Regions from separate parts of the Desulfocurvus thunnarius genome, predicted to be linked through region 1. Evidence: riboswitches for the same ligand, from Rfam matches in the RefSeq annotation. Region 1 holds a riboswitch; each other region holds the start of a gene.
The links. A riboswitch is a leader RNA that binds a small molecule or an ion and turns the genes downstream of it on or off. The one in region 1 is predicted to bind cobalamin.
Positions count from the first base shown of each region.

Region 1 (4,145 bases):
ACAGGCCCGGCCGAAGCGGAGCGGAGCCTCAGGGCTCTTCGTCCTCCTCACCCTTGCCGACCATTTCGGCGATCTGGGTCAGCACCTTGCCCCGGTTCTGGGCCACGCGCTTCCACTTGCGCTTTTCCTTCTTCAGGGCCGCCACGGTGTGCAACAGGTCCTGGATGGTCCGCAGGGACGGGTCGCGCAGGCCGGTCCCGCCCCGGCGGATGAGTTCATCCACATGCTGCTGGATGGCGGCAAGCTGGTTGGCGTCCAGGATCATGCGCCGCGGCTCCGGCTAGGCGCCGACGCAGAAGCTGGCCTGCGAGTAAGTCTGCCGGTCCTTGTACTCCTCCTGCTTGCCCTTGTTCCAGCGGCCCACGGGGCGGTAGTAGCCCACCACGCGGGTGTAGACCTCCGTGGCCCGGTTGCAGGTCGGGCAATGGAAGTGCTCGCCGTACAGGTAGCCGTGGTCCCGGCACACCGAAAAGGTCGGCGTCACGGAGACGTAAGGCAGCTTGGTCAGGCTCATGGCCTTGAGCAGGAAGTTCTTCACGCTGGTTTCGTCCGGCGCGGCCTCGCCCAGGAAGGTGTGAAAGACCGTGCCGCCGTTGTAGAGCGTCTGGAGCTGGTCCTGGTGTTCCAGGGCGAAGATCACGTCGCCCGTGGCGCCGGGGGGCAGCAGGGTCGAGTTGGTGTAATAGGGCACCTCGGTGCCGGAGGTCCGGATGTCCGCGTAGAGTTCCTTGTCGATCTTGGCCAGCCGGTAGCAGGTGCCCTCGCCCGGGGTGGCCTCCAGGTTGTAGAGGTGTCCGGTTTCCTCCTGGAAGCGGACCACCAGCCCGCGCAGGTGGTTGAGCACCCGGCGCATCAGGCGCAGGCCCGAGGGCTCGTCGATGCCCTTGCCCAGCAGGTTCAGGCAGGCCTCGTGGCCGCCGATGAGCCCGATGGTCGAAAAATGGCCCTTGAAGCCGTTTTTCAGGTAGCGCCGGGTGAAAGGGAACATGCCCGCCGCCAGATTGGCCTCGACCATCTTGCGCTTGAATTCCAGGGATTCCTTGGCCAGTTCGGCGTACTCCTCCACCAGATCGAGGAAATCCTCCTCGTTGTGCGCCAGATAGGCCAGCTTGGGCAGGTTCAGGGTGACCACGCCCACCGAGCCCGTGAGGTCGCCCGAGCCGAACAGGCCGCCGGTCTTCTTGCGCACCTCGCGCAGGTCCATCTGCAACCGGCAGCACATGGAGCGCACGTCCTCGGGGTTCAGGTCGGAGTTGATGAAGTTCTGGAAATAGGGCGCGCCGTACTTGGCGGTCATGCGCAGGAGCAGGCCGCCGACCTCGCTGTCCCAGGGGAAGTCCTTGGTCACGTTGTAGGTCGGGATGGGGAAGGAGAAGATGCGCCCGTCGGCGTCGCCCTCGAGCATGACTTCCAGGAACGCCTTGTTAATCATCGCCATTTCGGCGGCGTATTCGCCGTAGGTCGAGTCCTGATGCGCACCGCCGATGATGATCGGCTCCTTGGCGATGTGCGAGGGCGGCACCACGTCGAAGGTGAAGTTGGTGAACGGGCTCTGCCCGCCCCAGCGCGAGGTGGCGTTCAGGTTGTGCAGCAGCTTCTGGATCTGCTGCTTGACGTCGGCATAGCTCAGGCCGTCGTGGCGGATGAAGGGCGCGAGGTAGGTGTCCACGTTGTTGAAGGCCTGGGCCCCGGCCCATTCGTTCTGCAACGTGCCCAGGAAATTGACCATCTGCCCGCACACGGCGTCGAAATGCCGCGCGGGCTTGGAGGAGCAGCGGTCCTCCAGGTTGAAGCCCTCCAGAAGCAGGTCGCGCAGGCTCCAGCCCGAGCAGTATCCGGCCAGGCCGAAGGACAGGTCGTGGATGTGAAAGTAGCCGTGGTTGTGCGCCGAGCGCACCTCTTCGGGGTATTTTTCCAGCACGTAGCGCGCCTGGACCGCCCCGGCCATGTGCAGGATCAGGCCCTGGAAGGAGTGGACCATGTTGGAGTTTTCGCTGACGCGCCAGTCGAGGTTGTCGAGGTAGCCCTCGGTGACGCCGACGATGTCCAGAAAGGCCTGGCCCTGGCTGCGCAGCTCGCGGCGCTTCTCGCGGTAAAGGATGTAGCGCTCGGCGACCTTGTACAGCCGGGCCTCCATGAGCACCTGCTGGACCATGTCCTGCACGTGCTCCTGCTCGGGGGCGTCCACGTCCGCGAGCTTGGCCTCGACCTTGCGCGCCAGGCGCTCGGCCAGGAGGGGGTCCTTGATGGCGCTGCTTTTGAGAGCCTTGAAGATGGCGTCGCCGATCCGCTTGGTGGACCAGGTTTCGACGCGGCCGTCCCGCTTGATGATCTGCGAAGGCATGGAATTCTCGCCGCGCGCCGCCGGTTGCGGAAGGGGGCACGCGAGGTCGCCGGTTGCGGCCGGGGGCGGCGGAACCGCCCCGGCCCGGCGCCGTTTGGGCTGGGTTGTTCGGCATTCCCGGTGCGGAGTCCGCGCTCCGAGCGGGAAGTATCGGCTTCAGGCAGGTCTTCTGGCTCTCCCCTTCCCCCTGCCGCCTTCCCGCGTCACGCAGTGGCACTTGGCAGAGGTCGCTTCGCGGCGGGGATCACAGCGGCGGGACCGCTCCGGCTTCGCACCGGATTCCCTGTTCGGGCCTTGCGGCCACCTGAAGGACATCAGACGGAGGCAGCATAGGAGAGAACCGGGGGGATGGCAAGGCGGGAGGAGGCAACCGCTCCTGAACGGCCTGCGCAGGCTGGAAAGACAAGGGAAAGATGACGGAGAAGGCCGCCTGGAAATCACCCCGCCAGGGGCGGCCGTGTCAGGGGAATACTCTCTCGGTCAGACCATCCGCTCCTGCCCGCGCAGCGCTCGGCGTGGGCGTGCTTGTAAAATCATCCACCCCGTGGTACATTTTACGCCATGAACAAGCGCACCATATATTCCCGGCTGCTGGAGGCTTTATCCGATACTCCCGTGGTTTTCCTGCGCGGAGCCCGGCAGACCGGCAAGACCACGCTGGTGAAGCAACTGGCGGAAGCCTCCGGCGAGGGTGAAATCAGCCGCCAGTACGTCAGTCTTGACTCCGCGACCGCATTGGCCGGAGCCCTGGACGATCCGGGCGGGTTTCTACAGGGGCTGAAAAAGCCCGCGATCATCGATGAGGCGCAGCGCGCTTCCGCCCTGATGCTGGCCATCAAGGAAGACGTGGACCGCGAGCGCCACGCCGGGCGGTATCTTCTGACCGGCTCGGCCAACATCCTGGCCTTGCCGGGAATCGCCGACTCGCTGGCGGGGCGCATGGAAGTGTTGACCCTGTATCCGCTCTCGCAGGGGGAAATAGCGGGCGTGCACGGGGATTTTATCCATGCGCTGTTCCAGAAGGATTTCCCGCCAAAGGACGCGGGCACGGCTTCGGTGACGAAGGACGCGCTTCTGGAAGCCCTCGCCGTGGGCGGCTATCCGGAAGTCCTCTCCCGGGCCAACCCGAGGCGCCGCGCCGCCTGGTTCGATTCGTACATCACCACCCTGGTGGAGCGGGACATCCGCGACATCGCCAGCATCCAGGACATCAGCGGACTGATCCGCCTGCTGCGCATGCTCGGCGTTCGCTCGGGGACGCTCCACAACCAGGCCGAGCTCTCGCGCAGCGTGGGGATGCCCGCCAGCACCCTGGGCCGGTATCTGCCCTTGCTGGAGGCGCTGTTCCTCGTCTGGTTCCTGCCTGCCTGGTCGAGCAACCTGGGCAAGCGGCTGGTCAAGGCGCCCAAAATCCATGTCTACGATTCCGGCCTGGCCTGCCATCTGTGCGGCGCGGACGCGGAACGCCTGGCCGACGATCCCATGCTGGCCGGGCGCCTGCTGGAGTCCTTCGTGGCCGGCGAACTCCTCAAGCAGAGCAGTTGGACCGAGCATCCGGTGACGCTCCACCACTACCGCTCCCAAAGCGGCGTGGAGGTGGACGTTGTCCTGGAAGACAGGGCCGGGCGGGTGGCCGCCGTGGAGGTCAAACTCGCCGCCAGCGTGACCGCGCACGACATCAAAGGCCTGGCCTCCCTGCGCGACGCGCTGGGAGATCACTTCGTCCGGGGCGTGGTCATCTACACCGGCCAGGAAGTCATGCCCATGGGCGACAGGATATTTGCCGTGCCGGTGGGGCTGA
Region 1 covers NZ_AP042411.1:1,311,281-1,315,425, forward strand. The annotation lists gene ACZ5KV_RS05665 (hypothetical protein) at 29-265, opposite strand; gene ACZ5KV_RS05670 (ribonucleoside triphosphate reductase) at 281-2,344, opposite strand; cobalamin riboswitch at 2,487-2,667, opposite strand; gene ACZ5KV_RS05675 (ATP-binding protein) at 2,906-4,145, shown strand, end outside.

Region 2 (4,145 bases), 1.6 Mb from region 1:
CCGCCCGCCCTGCGCGAACAGGTCTTCCAGCCCTTCTTCAGTTCCAAGGAGGAGGGCACCGGCCTGGGGCTGGCCATCGCCCGGCGCATCGTGGAGGAGCACGGCGGCTGGATCACGGCCAAATCGCGCGAGGGCGGCGGGGCGCAGTTCTCCATCACCCTGCCCGGCAAGGAGGACGGCCAGTGGCACAGATCCTGATCGTGGACGACGACGCCCAGTTGCGCGAAAGCTTCCGCCGCCTGCTGGCCCAGGAGGGCCACGACGTGCGCACGGCCAATTCCGCAGAGGCCGGGGTCCGCGCCGTGGGCGAGGCCGTGCCGGATCTGGTCATCATGGACGTGCGCCTGCCGGGCATGAACGGACTGGAGGGCTTCCGGGCCATGCGCGCGGTGGAGCCCCGGCTCACGGCCATCATCATGACCGCCTACGGCACCACGGAGACGGCCATCGAGGCCACCCGCCTGGGCGCCTTCGACTACGTGCTCAAGCCTTTCGACATCCCCGACATCCTGGTGCTCATCGATCAGGCCCTGGAGGCCGGGCGCTTTCAGCGCCGGGCCGTGGCCGTGGCCGCCGGGCCCGGCGGCGAAGGCGGCCAGGACGGGAAGGACGACGAGGGCGCGGACGGGGCGGGCGACGTGCTCGTGGGCCGCAGCCAGGCCATGCAGGGGCTCTACAAGGCCATCGGCCGCGTGGCGGGCACCGGGGCGACCGTGCTCGTGCGCGGCGAGTCGGGCACGGGCAAGGAGCTGGCCGCCCGGCTGGTCTACCAGCACGGCCCGCGCAAAGACGCGCCGTTCGTGGTCATCAACTGCGTGGCCATTCCCGAAACGCTTCTGGAAAGCGAGCTGTTCGGCTACGAGAAAGGCGCCTTCACCGGCGCCGTGGCCCGCCGGGTGGGCAAGATCGAGCAGGCCGACGGCGGCACGGTGTTCCTGGACGAGATCGGCGACATGCCCCTGCCCATTCAGGGCAAGCTCCTGCGCCTGCTGGAGGAACGCAGCGTCGAGCGCCTGGGCGGCATGGGCCCGCGCCGGGTGGACGTGCGCATCATCGCCGCCACCAACCGCGACCTGGAGGCCGCCGTGGCCGAGGGCCGCTTCCGCGAGGATCTCTACTACCGGCTGCGGGTGGTCACCCTGTGGCTGCCGCCCCTGCGCGAGCGCGAGGGCGACGTGGACCTGCTGGCCGACCACTTCCTGGCCCGCCATGCCCGGGCCATGGGCGTGCCCGCCCCGGGCTTCACCGACGCCGCCCGCCGGGCCCTGGCCGGGCACTCCTGGCCGGGCAACGTGCGCGAGCTGGTCAACGTGGTCCACAAGGCGCTGATCTTTTCGCGCGGGGCGCCCCTGGGGGCCGACGAGGTGCTCGGCGCCATCCATGGCGACCGGCCCGGCGAGACCCCGCCGGGGGACGATTTCCACGAGGCCGTGGGCCGCTTCGTGCGCGCCCGGCTTACGCGCGGCGGCGAGCACGTGCTTGACGAGGTGGTCGATCTTTTCGCGGCCCGGACCATCGAGGAGGCCCTGCGCCTGACCGGCGGCAACCGGACCCAGGCCGCGCGGCTGCTGGGCGTCTCGCGGCCGACGCTGCTGGCGCGCATGGACAAGTACGCCATCCGCGTGCAGGCCCTGGTGTCCGGGCGCAGCGAGGGGCGCGGCGAGGGCTGAGGCAAGGCCGGAGCCATGGCCGCAACCGGGATCCGGCTCCGGCCCGCAAATTTCTTGCCCTGAACCCCGGGGCACACTAGACTGCCTGAATCGATCCGCACCCGGGAAACGGAAGACGGTGTAAATCCGTCGCGGACGCGCCACTGTAACCGACACGAAACCCCGCCACGCCCACTGCGGCCCCAGCCGTGGGAAGAGCGTGGCCCCATGGGGGTCGGAAGCCAGGAGACGCCCCGGGTGCATGGAGCACGACTGTCTCGCGAAATGGACAGACATGCGCAGCCGCCCGGGGAGTCCTCCCGGGGCGGTCCCGCCTTGTGGCGTCTTCGTTTCGAGTGTCGTTGCTCCCTTTCACCAACGTTTTGCTGAAAGGAGTGACAGATGGAAAGGCACATTCCCGGTTTCCCGCGTATCGGCGTCCGCCGCGAACTCAAGGCGGCCCTGGAGGGCTGCTGGCGCGGCGAGGTGACCCTGGAGGGCCTCGCGGCCACAGGCCGCGAGCTGCGCCTGCGCCATTGGGACATCCAGCGCCGCGCCGGGCTGTCCCTGGTCGCCGTGGGCGACTTCTCGTTCTACGACCACGTGCTCGACACCGCACTGATGCTCGGGGCCGTGCCCCGGCGCTTCGCCGGGCCGGACGTTGCCCCGGACACAGCCCCGGGCTCGACCCCGGAGCTGGCCTTCCGCATGGCCCGGGGCGACGCCGCACGCGGCGTCGCGGCCATGGAAATGACCAAGTGGTTCGACACCAACTACCACTACATCGTGCCCGAACTGGAGCCCGGCCAGCGCCTGGGCCTGACCTCGCGGGCCCTGGCGGACGACGTGCGCCTTGCCCTGGAGCACGGCCACCGGCCCAAGGCGGTGCTGCTCGGCCCGGTGACCTTCCTGGCCCTGGCCAAGGGCATGGACGGCCAGGACCCGTGGGCCCGGCTGGACGAGGTGCTGGGAGCCTACGCGGCCCTGCTGGCCGAACTGGACGGCCTGTGCCCGTGGATTCAGATCGACGAGCCCATCCTGTGCACGGACCTGCCCGCCCAGGCCCGGGCAGCCTTCCCGCGCGCCTGCGCGGCGCTGAACGGCGCCGTGGGCCGCAGCGGGCTGCTGCTGGCGGCCTACTTCGGCGCCCTGGACGGCCCGGGGCTGGACCTGGCCCTGGCCTCGGGCTGCCGGGGGCTGCACGTGGACCTCGTGCGCGGGGCGCGCAGCCTGCCCGCGCTGCTCGACCGGATGCCCGAGGGCATGGTGCTCTCGGCGGGTGTTGTGGACGGGCGCGGCATCTGGCGTACGGACCTGCGCCGGACCGTGGCCCTGCTTGAGGACGCGGCCCGCCGCCGGGGGCCCGAGGGGCTGATGGTCGCCTCGTCGTGCTCCCTGCTGCATGTGCCCGTGGACCTGGACGCCGAAACGGACCTGGACCCCGAGGTGCGGGGCTGGATGGCCTTCGCCACCCAGAAATGCGCCGAACTGGGCGCCCTGGGCGACCTGCTCGAAGGGCGCGAACGCCCCGGGGCCCTGGCCGCCAGCGACCGGGCCGTGGCCTCGCGGCGCGACAGCCCCCTGACCCGCGACCCGGCCGTGCGCGCGCGCTGCGCGGGCGTGGACGAAGCCATGCTGCGCCGTAAGAGCCCCTACGCCGTGCGCCGCGAGGCCCAGGGCTGGCTGGACCTGCCCCTGCTGCCCACCACCACGATCGGCTCCTTCCCGCAGACCGCCGAAATCCGCCGCCAGCGCAAGCTGCTGCGCGACGGCGCCATCGACCGGGCGGGCTACGAGGGCTTCCTCCGGGAGGAGATCGCCCGCGTGGTGCGCATCCAGGAGGATCTGGGCCTGGACGTGCTCGTGCACGGCGAGGCCGAGCGCAACGACATGGTGGAGTATTTCGGCCAGCAACTGGCGGGCTTCCGCTTCACGGGCAACGGCTGGGTGCAGAGCTACGGCAGCCGCTGCGTCAAGCCGCCGGTGATCTGCGGCGACGTGAGCCGCCCCGGGGCCATGACCGTGCCGTGGATCACCTACGCCCAGTCCCTGACCGCGCGGCCCATGAAAGGCATGCTCACCGGGCCGGTGACCATCCTGTGCTGGAGCTTCGTGCGCGACGACCTGCCCCGGGCCGAGGTCTGCCGCCAGTTGGCCCTGGCCGTGCGCGACGAGGTGCACGACCTGGAGGCCGCCGGGGTGCGCATCATCCAGATCGACGAGGCCGCCTTCCGCGAGGGCATGCCCCTGGCGGCGGCCGAGCGCGGGGACTACCTGCGCTGGGCCGTGGACTGCTTCCGGCTGGCCACCTCGGGCGTGGACGACGCCACCCAGATCCACAGCCACATGTGCTACAGCTCGTTCAACGACATCCTCCCGGCCATCGCGGCCATGGACGCCGACGTGATCAGCATCGAGTCCAGCCGCAGCGGCATGGAGCTGCTCCAGGCCTTCCGGGAATTCGACTACCCCAACGCCGTGGGCCCCGGGGTGTAC
Region 2 covers NZ_AP042411.1:2,936,661-2,940,805, reverse strand. The annotation lists gene ACZ5KV_RS12865 (sensor histidine kinase) at 1-198, shown strand, start outside; gene ACZ5KV_RS12860 (sigma-54-dependent transcriptional regulator) at 183-1,670, shown strand; cobalamin riboswitch at 1,720-1,922, shown strand; gene metE (5-methyltetrahydropteroyltriglutamate--homocysteine S-methyltransferase) at 2,052-4,145, shown strand, end outside.
Region 2: another riboswitch for cobalamin. It lies ahead of metE (5-methyltetrahydropteroyltriglutamate--homocysteine S-methyltransferase); the one in region 1 lies ahead of ACZ5KV_RS05670 (ribonucleoside triphosphate reductase).

Region 3 (4,145 bases), 1.3 Mb from region 1:
AGGGTCACGTAGTTGGCCAGCACGACCCGGGACGCGCGGTCGTAGAACGGATGGCGCGCCACGGCGCCCTCCAGGGCCGCACCCTTGAAACGGGCCACGACCTCCGGCGCCTGCCAGCCGAAGCGCGCGGCGCAGTCGGCCAGCAGCGCCTCGGCCAGAACGTAAAACTCCCCGTCCGCGCGCACGGCCACATAGTTGAACTCGGGATGCAGGGCCACGGCCATGTTGGACGGCAGGGTCCAGGGCGTGGTGGTCCAGATGACCACGAAGGCCCGCGCGGGGTCCACCCCCGGGGCGACCTCGGCCAGCCTGGCGTCGGGCAGGGGGAAACGCACGTAGACCGAGGGCGAGGTATGGTCGTGGTATTCGACCTCGGCCTCGGCCAGGGCGGTCTTGCAGTCGTTGCACCAGTAGATGGGCTTCTTGCTGCGCACCACCGAGCCCTGGCCCATGAAATTGCCCAGCTCGCGGGCGGTGGCCGCCTCGTAGACCGGGTTCATGGTCAGGTAGGGCTCGCTCCAGGTGCCCAGCACGCCCAGGCGCTTGAACTCGCCGCGCTGCACGTCGATCCACTTGCGGGCGTAGTCGCGGCAGATTTTGCGCACGGTGACGGCGGGCAGGTCGGTCTTGCCCTTTTCACGCAGCTCCTGGGAGACCTTGTGCTCGATGGGCAGGCCGTGGCAGTCCCAGCCGGGCACGTACTCGGCCTTCAGCCCGCTCATGTTGCGATGCTTGACGATGATGTCCTTGATCGTCTTGTTCAGCGCGGTGCCGAGGTGGATGTGTCCGTTGGCGTAGGGCGGCCCGTCGTGCAGCACATAGCGCTCCCGGCCCTCGTTGGCGGCGATCATGGTGCCGTAGACATCGATCTCTTCCCAGAACTTGAGCATCTTCGGCTCGTTGCCGGTCAGGTTGGCCTTCATGGGAAACGCCGTGGACGGCAGATGCAGGGTCTTCTTGTAGTCGCTCATGCGCGGGGGTCCCTATGTTTTAGATATGACGGGCCGGGTTTGAAGCGGGAGACAACCGTAATCAAGTCGGTTGGAAAGTCAAGGCCGGAGCGGAGCTCCGGAAGCGGGAGGGAAGAACGGGGCAGCCATGTATTTTCAATGTATTTCCAGCGCATTGAAAGCACGACAAAGAAAGGCGGCCAAGGATGCATGGTGACACCGCGGGCGCTTTGGGCTAGAAGGGCTCTTCGCATCCTGGTCGCCCCTCGGGGCGTGAAAAGGGAACCCGGTGCAACTCCGGGGCGGCCCCGCCGCTGTGATTCCGGCCCTGCGCGCCGCGCAGGGAAGCTCCTGCTCTTGATGAATCCACTGCCCCGCCGCGCGCGACGCGCCCCGGGGCGGGAAGGAAAGAGCCAGGACCGGAAGAGCCAGAAGACCTGCCGGATGCCCGCGCGCCTGCCGGCGGACGACGAGGGCATTCGTCCGCCGGGCCGATGCCCCCGCGCATCCCGACGCGCCCCCGGCCCGGCATGTCGCCGGGGCCCCGGGCCCTTCCACCGCACCCGCTTCAGGCCGCCCACCTGACATGTCGCAAGGAGGTTTCCATGCGATCTGTCCCGCGCCGCCGCCCGGCCCTTTCCGGGCTGCTGCTGGCCCTTTTCATGGTTCTGGCCATGGCGCTTCCCGCTTTTTCCGGGCATAGCGCCCCGGCCAAGGACAAGTCCGCCATCCTCGTGGTGGCCTTCGGCACCTCGGTGCCCGAGGCCCGCAAATCCTTCGACGACATGGACGCCGCCGTGCGCGAGGCCTTTCCCGGCATGCCCGTGCAGTGGGCCTTCACGTCCAACATCATCCGCGAAAAGCTGGCCGCCGAGGGCCGCGTGACCGACTCGGTGCCCGTGGCTCTGGCCAAACTGCTCGACGCGGGCGTGACCCGGCTGGCCGTGCAGTCCCTGCACGCCATTCCCGGCGAGGAATTCCACGAAAAGCTCGTCCACGTCGTCACGAATTTCGACGGCTTCAAAAAGGTCGCCATCGGCCAGCCGCTGATGAGCACCGACGCGGACATGGCCGCCGTGGCCGACACGCTGCTGGCGACCTTCGGCCCGCAGCGCGCCGAGGGCGAGGCCCTGGTCTTCATGGGCCACGGCACGCACCACCCGGCCAACATCTACTACCCCGGCCTGCAATGGTACCTGGAGCAGCGCGACCCGCTGGCCCTGGTGGGCACGGTGGAAGGCACCCCGGGCCTGGAGTGGGTCGTGGCCAAGCTTAAGGAGAAGGGCGCCGCCAAGGCCCTGCTGGTGCCGCTCATGTCCGTGGCGGGCGACCATGCGCGTAACGACATGGCCGGGGACGAAGACGATTCCTGGAAATCCGTGCTGGCGGGCGAAGGCATCGCCGCGCGGCCCGTGCTCCAGGGGCTGGCCGAGCTGGCCCCGTTCCGCGCGCTGTGGCTGAACCATCTGCGCCAGGCCGTTGCCGGGCTGGACGAGAACTAGAATGCACGGCGGCGGGGCGGCGGACGCGGGCCTGACGGCCCCGGGCGCGCGGCGCTGGCGGCTTGGGCCGCTGGCGGCGCTGCTCGGCATCGCTTCCGCCGCCTCACTGGCGGCGGCCTGCCTGTGCGGGCCGCTGCCCATCCCCCCGGGCGAGGTTCTGGCCCACCTGGGCGCGGCCCTGGGACTGCCCGTGGGCCACGGGCAGGACCCGGCCCACGCCGTGGTGGTGGTGGACATCCGCCTGTCCCGGGCCTGTCTGGCCTGGCTCACCGGGGCGGCCCTGGCCATGGCGGGCACGGTGTTCCAGGGCATCCTGCACAACCCGCTGGCCGATCCGTTCACCATCGGCGTGTCCACCGGGGCGGCCTTCGGGGCTTCCCTGGCGCTGTTTTTCGGGCTGGCGGCGCTGCCCGTCTGGGCCGGGGTGGGGCTCTTGCCCGTGGCGGCCATGGCCGGGGCCTTCGCGGCCCTGGGGGCGGTCATCGCCCTGGGCCGCGTGGGCGGGCGCCTGCGCCGCGAAACGGTGGTCCTGGCGGGCATCGTGGTGGCCACGTTCCTGGGCGCGCTCATCTCGCTGCTCAAGGCCCTGGACGAGGAGTCCGTGGCCGGCATCGTCTTCTGGGTCATGGGCTCGTTGCAGGGGCGCGGCTGGGCCCACGTGGGCTTCGCCCTGCCGTATTTCCTGACCGGCGGGCTGCTGGTGGCGGCCCGGGCCCGACAGTTGGACCTGCTCTCCCTGGGCGACGCCCAGGCCCGGGCCCTGGGGCTGGACGCCGACCGCGCGCGGCTGGCGCTGCTGCTGGCGGCCAGCCTGCTTACGGGGGCGGCGGTCTCCGTGTCCGGGGTGGTCGGTTTCGTGGGGCTGGTGGCGCCGCACCTGGTGCGCCTGGCCCTGGGCGCGGAGCACCGGCCGCTGGCCGTGGTGTCGGCCCTGGCCGGAGGGCTGCTCCTGCTGTGGTCCGACGTGGCGGCGCGCACGGTGCTGCCCCATGGGCAGGAGTTGCCCGTGGGCGTGGTCACGGCGCTGCTCGGCGGGCCGTTTTTCTGCCTTGTGCTGCGGCGCCGGGCGCGCGGGGGCGGGCTGTGATCCGCGCCGAGGCCGTGCGCTGCGGCTATGGCCGGGCGGAGGTGCTTCACGGCGTCTCCCTGGACGTGGCCCCCGGAGGCCTCACCGGGCTGCTGGGCCCCAACGGCAGCGGCAAGACCACGCTGCTGCTGGCCCTGGCCGGGGTGTTGCCGCTCTCGGGCGGACGGGTCACTGTGGAGGAGGCGGGGGAGGGCGCCGCCGCCCGGGCGGACATGCACGCCCTGCCCGCGCGGCGCCGGGCGCGGCTGGTGGCCTGCGTGCCCCAGCGGCTGGACATGGCCTTCGCCCTGCGCTGCTCGACCCTGGTGCTCATGGGCCGCTTCGCCCACGGCCCGGCCCTGGCCGGACCCGGCGAGGCCGACCGCCGCGCCGCCCGCGAAGCCATGCGCGCCACCGGAGTGGAACACCTGTGGGACCGTCCGGCGGACGCCGTGTCCGGCGGGGAACTGCAACGGGTGCTGCTGGCCCGGGCCCTGGCCCAAGAAACCCCGGCCATGCTGCTGGACGAACCCTCGGCCAGCCTGGACATGGCCGCGACCATCCGCCTGTTCGACCTGCTGCGGACCCTGGCCGGGCAGGGCCGGGCGGTGCTGTGCGCCATGCACG
Region 3 covers NZ_AP042411.1:5,838-9,982, reverse strand. The annotation lists gene ileS (isoleucine--tRNA ligase) at 1-971, opposite strand, end outside; cobalamin riboswitch at 1,190-1,409, shown strand; gene ACZ5KV_RS00055 (sirohydrochlorin cobaltochelatase) at 1,556-2,452, shown strand; gene ACZ5KV_RS00050 (FecCD family ABC transporter permease) at 2,454-3,539, shown strand; gene ACZ5KV_RS00045 (ABC transporter ATP-binding protein) at 3,536-4,145, shown strand, end outside.
Region 3: another riboswitch for cobalamin. It lies ahead of ACZ5KV_RS00055 (sirohydrochlorin cobaltochelatase); the one in region 1 lies ahead of ACZ5KV_RS05670 (ribonucleoside triphosphate reductase).

Region 4 (4,145 bases), 1.4 Mb from region 1:
GTTTCCGGGCTTGTTGTGGAGCATCTGGCGGCGGGAGTCGCGTCTGAAGCTGTTCACGCGGTGGCAGGTGGACGGCGTGGACGTTTCCCTGTTGCTCAAGAATGCCGGCTATCGCAAACAGGCGGTCATGCCGGAGGATTATCCCCTGCTGGTGGAGTTCTGGGACATGATCCACGCCGCGCGCCCGGCGGCGGCCATTTTCCGGCTGCGGGCCGACGCGGGCCGCAAGCCGCTGATGCTCCAGGGCTGGCCCGAGCCCGGCGAGGAGGTGTACAGCGGTTTTCTGAAAGGGGCCTTCCTTCCCGGCGGCTACGGTTCGGAATGCTACAACGCCCAGCTCAGCATGCGCGTGGGCGATGCGGACTACCCCGTGTTCACCATCGACCTGGAAGGCTGCGCCATCAGGGAGGCCAACGCGGCGGCCGACGGTCTTTTCATGCGCCGGGCGGACGATGCCGGTCGCCTGTCCATGGCGGACGTGGCGCCGCAGCATCTGGGGGCGCAGCTTATGAACGCCGCGCGCCAGGCCGTGCGAAGCGACGCGTGGTCGGGCAAGCTCATGCTCGGCAATGCGGAGCGCGGTCTGTTTTCGGCGCATGTGCGGCTGACGCCCTGGGGCGGGCCGGAAGACCGGGTGGTGCGCGTGGCCCTGGTCTGCGTGGAGGCGAAAACGCTGCTGCGGCCCTTCGACACCGCCAGGGACGAAGCCCTGCGCCCCGGCGACCTGCAACCGGCCCTGGAAAACCTCTGGAACGCATGCGGCCCGGAAGTGGACGGCCTCATGCTTTCGCACATCCAGGCGGGCAGCGGCAAGGTGACGGTCTTCGGCGTGGGGCGGGCGTTCACCAGCCTGGAATGGGGCGCGACCCATGCCTACGAGGGCACCATCGCCCAGGACATCGAGCGCTTCGATCTCGGTTCCCTGCTGGTGGAGGATACGCTGAACAGCGTCAAATCCGTGGACTGGGCGCTTTTTGCGCCCCAGGGGGTGCGTTCGTACTACGCGCGGCCCTTTTACGCGGAGCATGGCCTGCATGCCGTGCTCATTCTCGCCAGCCGCAAGGCCAAAACCTTCGGCACGGACGCCGACGCGCGCTATGCCGACGTTGCGGAGGCCTTCGGGCGGCTTTTGCGGCGCTGGCGGCAAAAGCCGTAACGGGCGCGCCGGGATGGGAACAAGGGCATGCGGCGTTGTCGCGTGCCCTTGTTCTTTTTGGGCTGCATGCCCATGCCCCGGAATTCCGGCAAGAACCACGCGGGCGGGCGAGCCGCGGCCGGTTGCGGGCCCTTTGGCGCGCGGGGAGCACGACTTTAGGTTTTGACAGCGCATGGCACCAGCGGCTAGCCTTCCGGCGGATGGTTCTCCGCAAGGAGATGAAAAGGGAATCCGGTGTGAAACCGGAGCGGACCCGCCGCTGTGACCCGGCCCGCGCGCCTTGCGCGGGAGGCCGCGGCGCCCCACGATGCCACTGCCCCTTGCCGGGGCGGGAAGGCCGGGCGCCGTCCGGGGAGCCAGAAGACCTGCCGTCCGAATCTCCCGAGCACCGCAACGGGTCTTTGCGGCGGGGGGCTGGTCACGGCAGGGCGGCGCCCTGCGGGCCGCTCCTCCTCGCCCCGTCGGCGGTGCCATGGGAACCCACGAGGAGGGGGCATGTCCCACGCCGACCACGACCACGAGCATGGCCACGACCATGGCCATATCCACCACCACGACCACGACCACGACCATCACGACCCCGGCCGTGACGAGCATGGCCATGCCCACGGTCACGACCATCACGACCACTGTTGTCACGGCCACGATCACGGTCACCACCACCATCGCCCGCGCCCGGCACGCCCCGGCATTCTGCTGGCGGCCTTCGGCGTGGCCCTGCCCGACGCCCGCGCGGGCTACGAGGCCATGGAGCGCGAGGTGCGCGGGCGCTTCCCCGGGGTGCCCGTGCGCTGGGCCTACACGGCGCACAAGATCCGCCGCAAGCTCGCCGCCCGGGGCTTCGAGAACGATTCCGTGGCCGTGGCCCTCTCGCGGCTGCACGACGAGGGCGTGACGCACCTGGCCGTGCAGTCGCTGCATACGGTGCCCGGCGTGGAATACCACTGGACCCGGGACCAGGCGCATGTCTTCCGCCACCCGCGCAAGGGCTTCCTCGAGGTGGAGGTCGGCGGCCCGATGCTCATGGCCGGGGCGGACCTGGCCGCCGCCCTGGCCGCCCTGGCAGGATACCCGCCCCCGGAGCGCGGCCCGGGCGATGCTCTGGTCCTCGTGGGCCACGGCACCTACCACGAAGGGCACCGGCGCTACCTGGACTTCGAGGCCCTGGCCCGCCGCGACGACCCGTTGCTGTTCATGGGCACGCTCATGGGCGAGCCGGGCTGCGAGGCCGTGATCCGGCGGGTCCGGGCGGCGGGGGCGCGGCGGGTCTGGCTGCTGCCCTTCATGAGCGCCCCGGGCCACCATGTACGCGTGGACATCGCCGGGGACGGCCCGCATTCCTGGAAAAGCCGCATGACCGCCGCCGGGCTGGACGTGCGAACCTGCATGACCGGCACCATGGAGCACGGCCCGTACCGCGCCCTGTGGCTGGAGCATCTGGAAACGACATATCGGGCCGTGGCGCCGCAGCCTGCCACGCAGGGAGCATAGGCCATGCATATCTCCGAAGGCGTTTTGTCCGCCCCGGTGCTGCTCGCGGGCGGCGGCGTTTCTCTGCTCGGCACGTGGGTCGGCCTCAGGCGGCTGGATTACGACCACCTGATTACTGCGGCCACCCTGGCTTCGGCCTTCTTCGTCGGTTCGCTCGTCCATGTGCCCCTCGGCCCCAGCAGCGTTCACCTGCTGCTCAACGGGTTGCTGGGAATGATCCTCGGCTGGGCCGCTTTCCCCTGCATCCTGGTGGCCTTGCTGCTCCAGGCGCTGCTTTTTCAGTTCGGCGGCATCACGGTGCTCGGCGTGAACACCATGAACGTGGCCGTCCCGGCCCTCCTGTGCCGGTTCCTTTTGGCGGGGCACGTCCGGGCCGGAGGGCGGCGGGCCGCCGTGGCGGGGTTCCTGGGCGGGGCGGGCGCCGTGTTGGGCACGGCGCTCATGGCCGCGCTTTCGGTCGCCTTCACGGACGAGGGGTTTGCCGACGCGGCCAGGCTCATCGTCGTCGCACACGTCCCGGTCATGCTCATCGAGGGCTTTGTGACCATGTTCGCCGTAGGTGCCCTGGCCAGGACCCATCCAACCATTCTGGGGCTGGGCGACGGATTCCGGCCTGCCGCTTCCAAGGAGGTCACGCCATGCTGATCCGCGTGCTGCTCGCCGTCTTGCTGGTTACGGTTTCCGCGTTGCCCGCCAGCGCGCACAAGGTTCTGCTCAACGCCTGGGCCGAGGGCGCCATGGTCGTGGCGGAAATCGGGTTCAGCGACGGCAGCGCGGGCAGCGGAGCCAAGATCACGGTCCTGGACGGCACCACGGGCGAGGAGATCTTGTCCGGAGTCGCGGACAAGGCGGGATTCTTCGAGGCGGAGGTGCCGGGTGCGGCCCTTGCGCGCGGCAACGACCTGCGTGTGGTCGGCAACGCGGGCGCCGGACATCAGGCCGAAGCGATGGTGCCCATCGACGAGTTCGCCGGGGCGGTGCCCGCCGCGCCCGGGCCCGATTCCGCCGTCGAAGCGGGGAAGGGCGAAGAGAGCGGAGCGGCCCTTGCCGCCGCCTCCGGCTTCGCCCCCGAGGACCTCAAGGCCCTGATGCGCGAAGCCGTGCGCGAGGAGATGAAGCCCTTGCGCCGCGAACTGACGGCCCAGGCCAGGACCGGCCCGGACCTGAGCGCCATCCTCGGCGGCATCGGCTACATCTTCGGCCTGGCCGGGGTGGCGGCCCTGGCGGACACCCGGCGGCGCCGCAAGGACTCCGTCGGGTGATGCTCCGCGACGTGCCGCTGCCCACCTCCGGCCCCCTGGCGCGTCTGGATGTCCGTCACAAGCTCCTGGGCGCCGCGGGGCTGACCTGTGCCATGGCCCCCCTGCGGACGCAGGGCGCCGCTTTCGCGGCCCTGGGGCTGGGGCTGGCGCTGCTCGCGGCCGGGCGCGTGCCCCTGCGCGGCGTGTTGCGGCGTCTGGTCCCGCCCAACGGGTTCTTCGCGTTCATGCTGGCCGCC
Region 4 covers NZ_AP042411.1:3,552,342-3,556,486, forward strand. The annotation lists gene ACZ5KV_RS15760 (PAS domain-containing protein) at 1-1,156, shown strand, start outside; cobalamin riboswitch at 1,341-1,543, shown strand; gene ACZ5KV_RS15765 (sirohydrochlorin cobaltochelatase) at 1,652-2,647, shown strand; gene cbiM (cobalt transporter CbiM) at 2,651-3,292, shown strand; gene ACZ5KV_RS15775 (hypothetical protein) at 3,286-3,909, shown strand; gene ACZ5KV_RS15780 (energy-coupling factor transporter transmembrane component T family protein) at 3,909-4,145, shown strand, end outside.
Region 4: another riboswitch for cobalamin. It lies ahead of ACZ5KV_RS15765 (sirohydrochlorin cobaltochelatase); the one in region 1 lies ahead of ACZ5KV_RS05670 (ribonucleoside triphosphate reductase).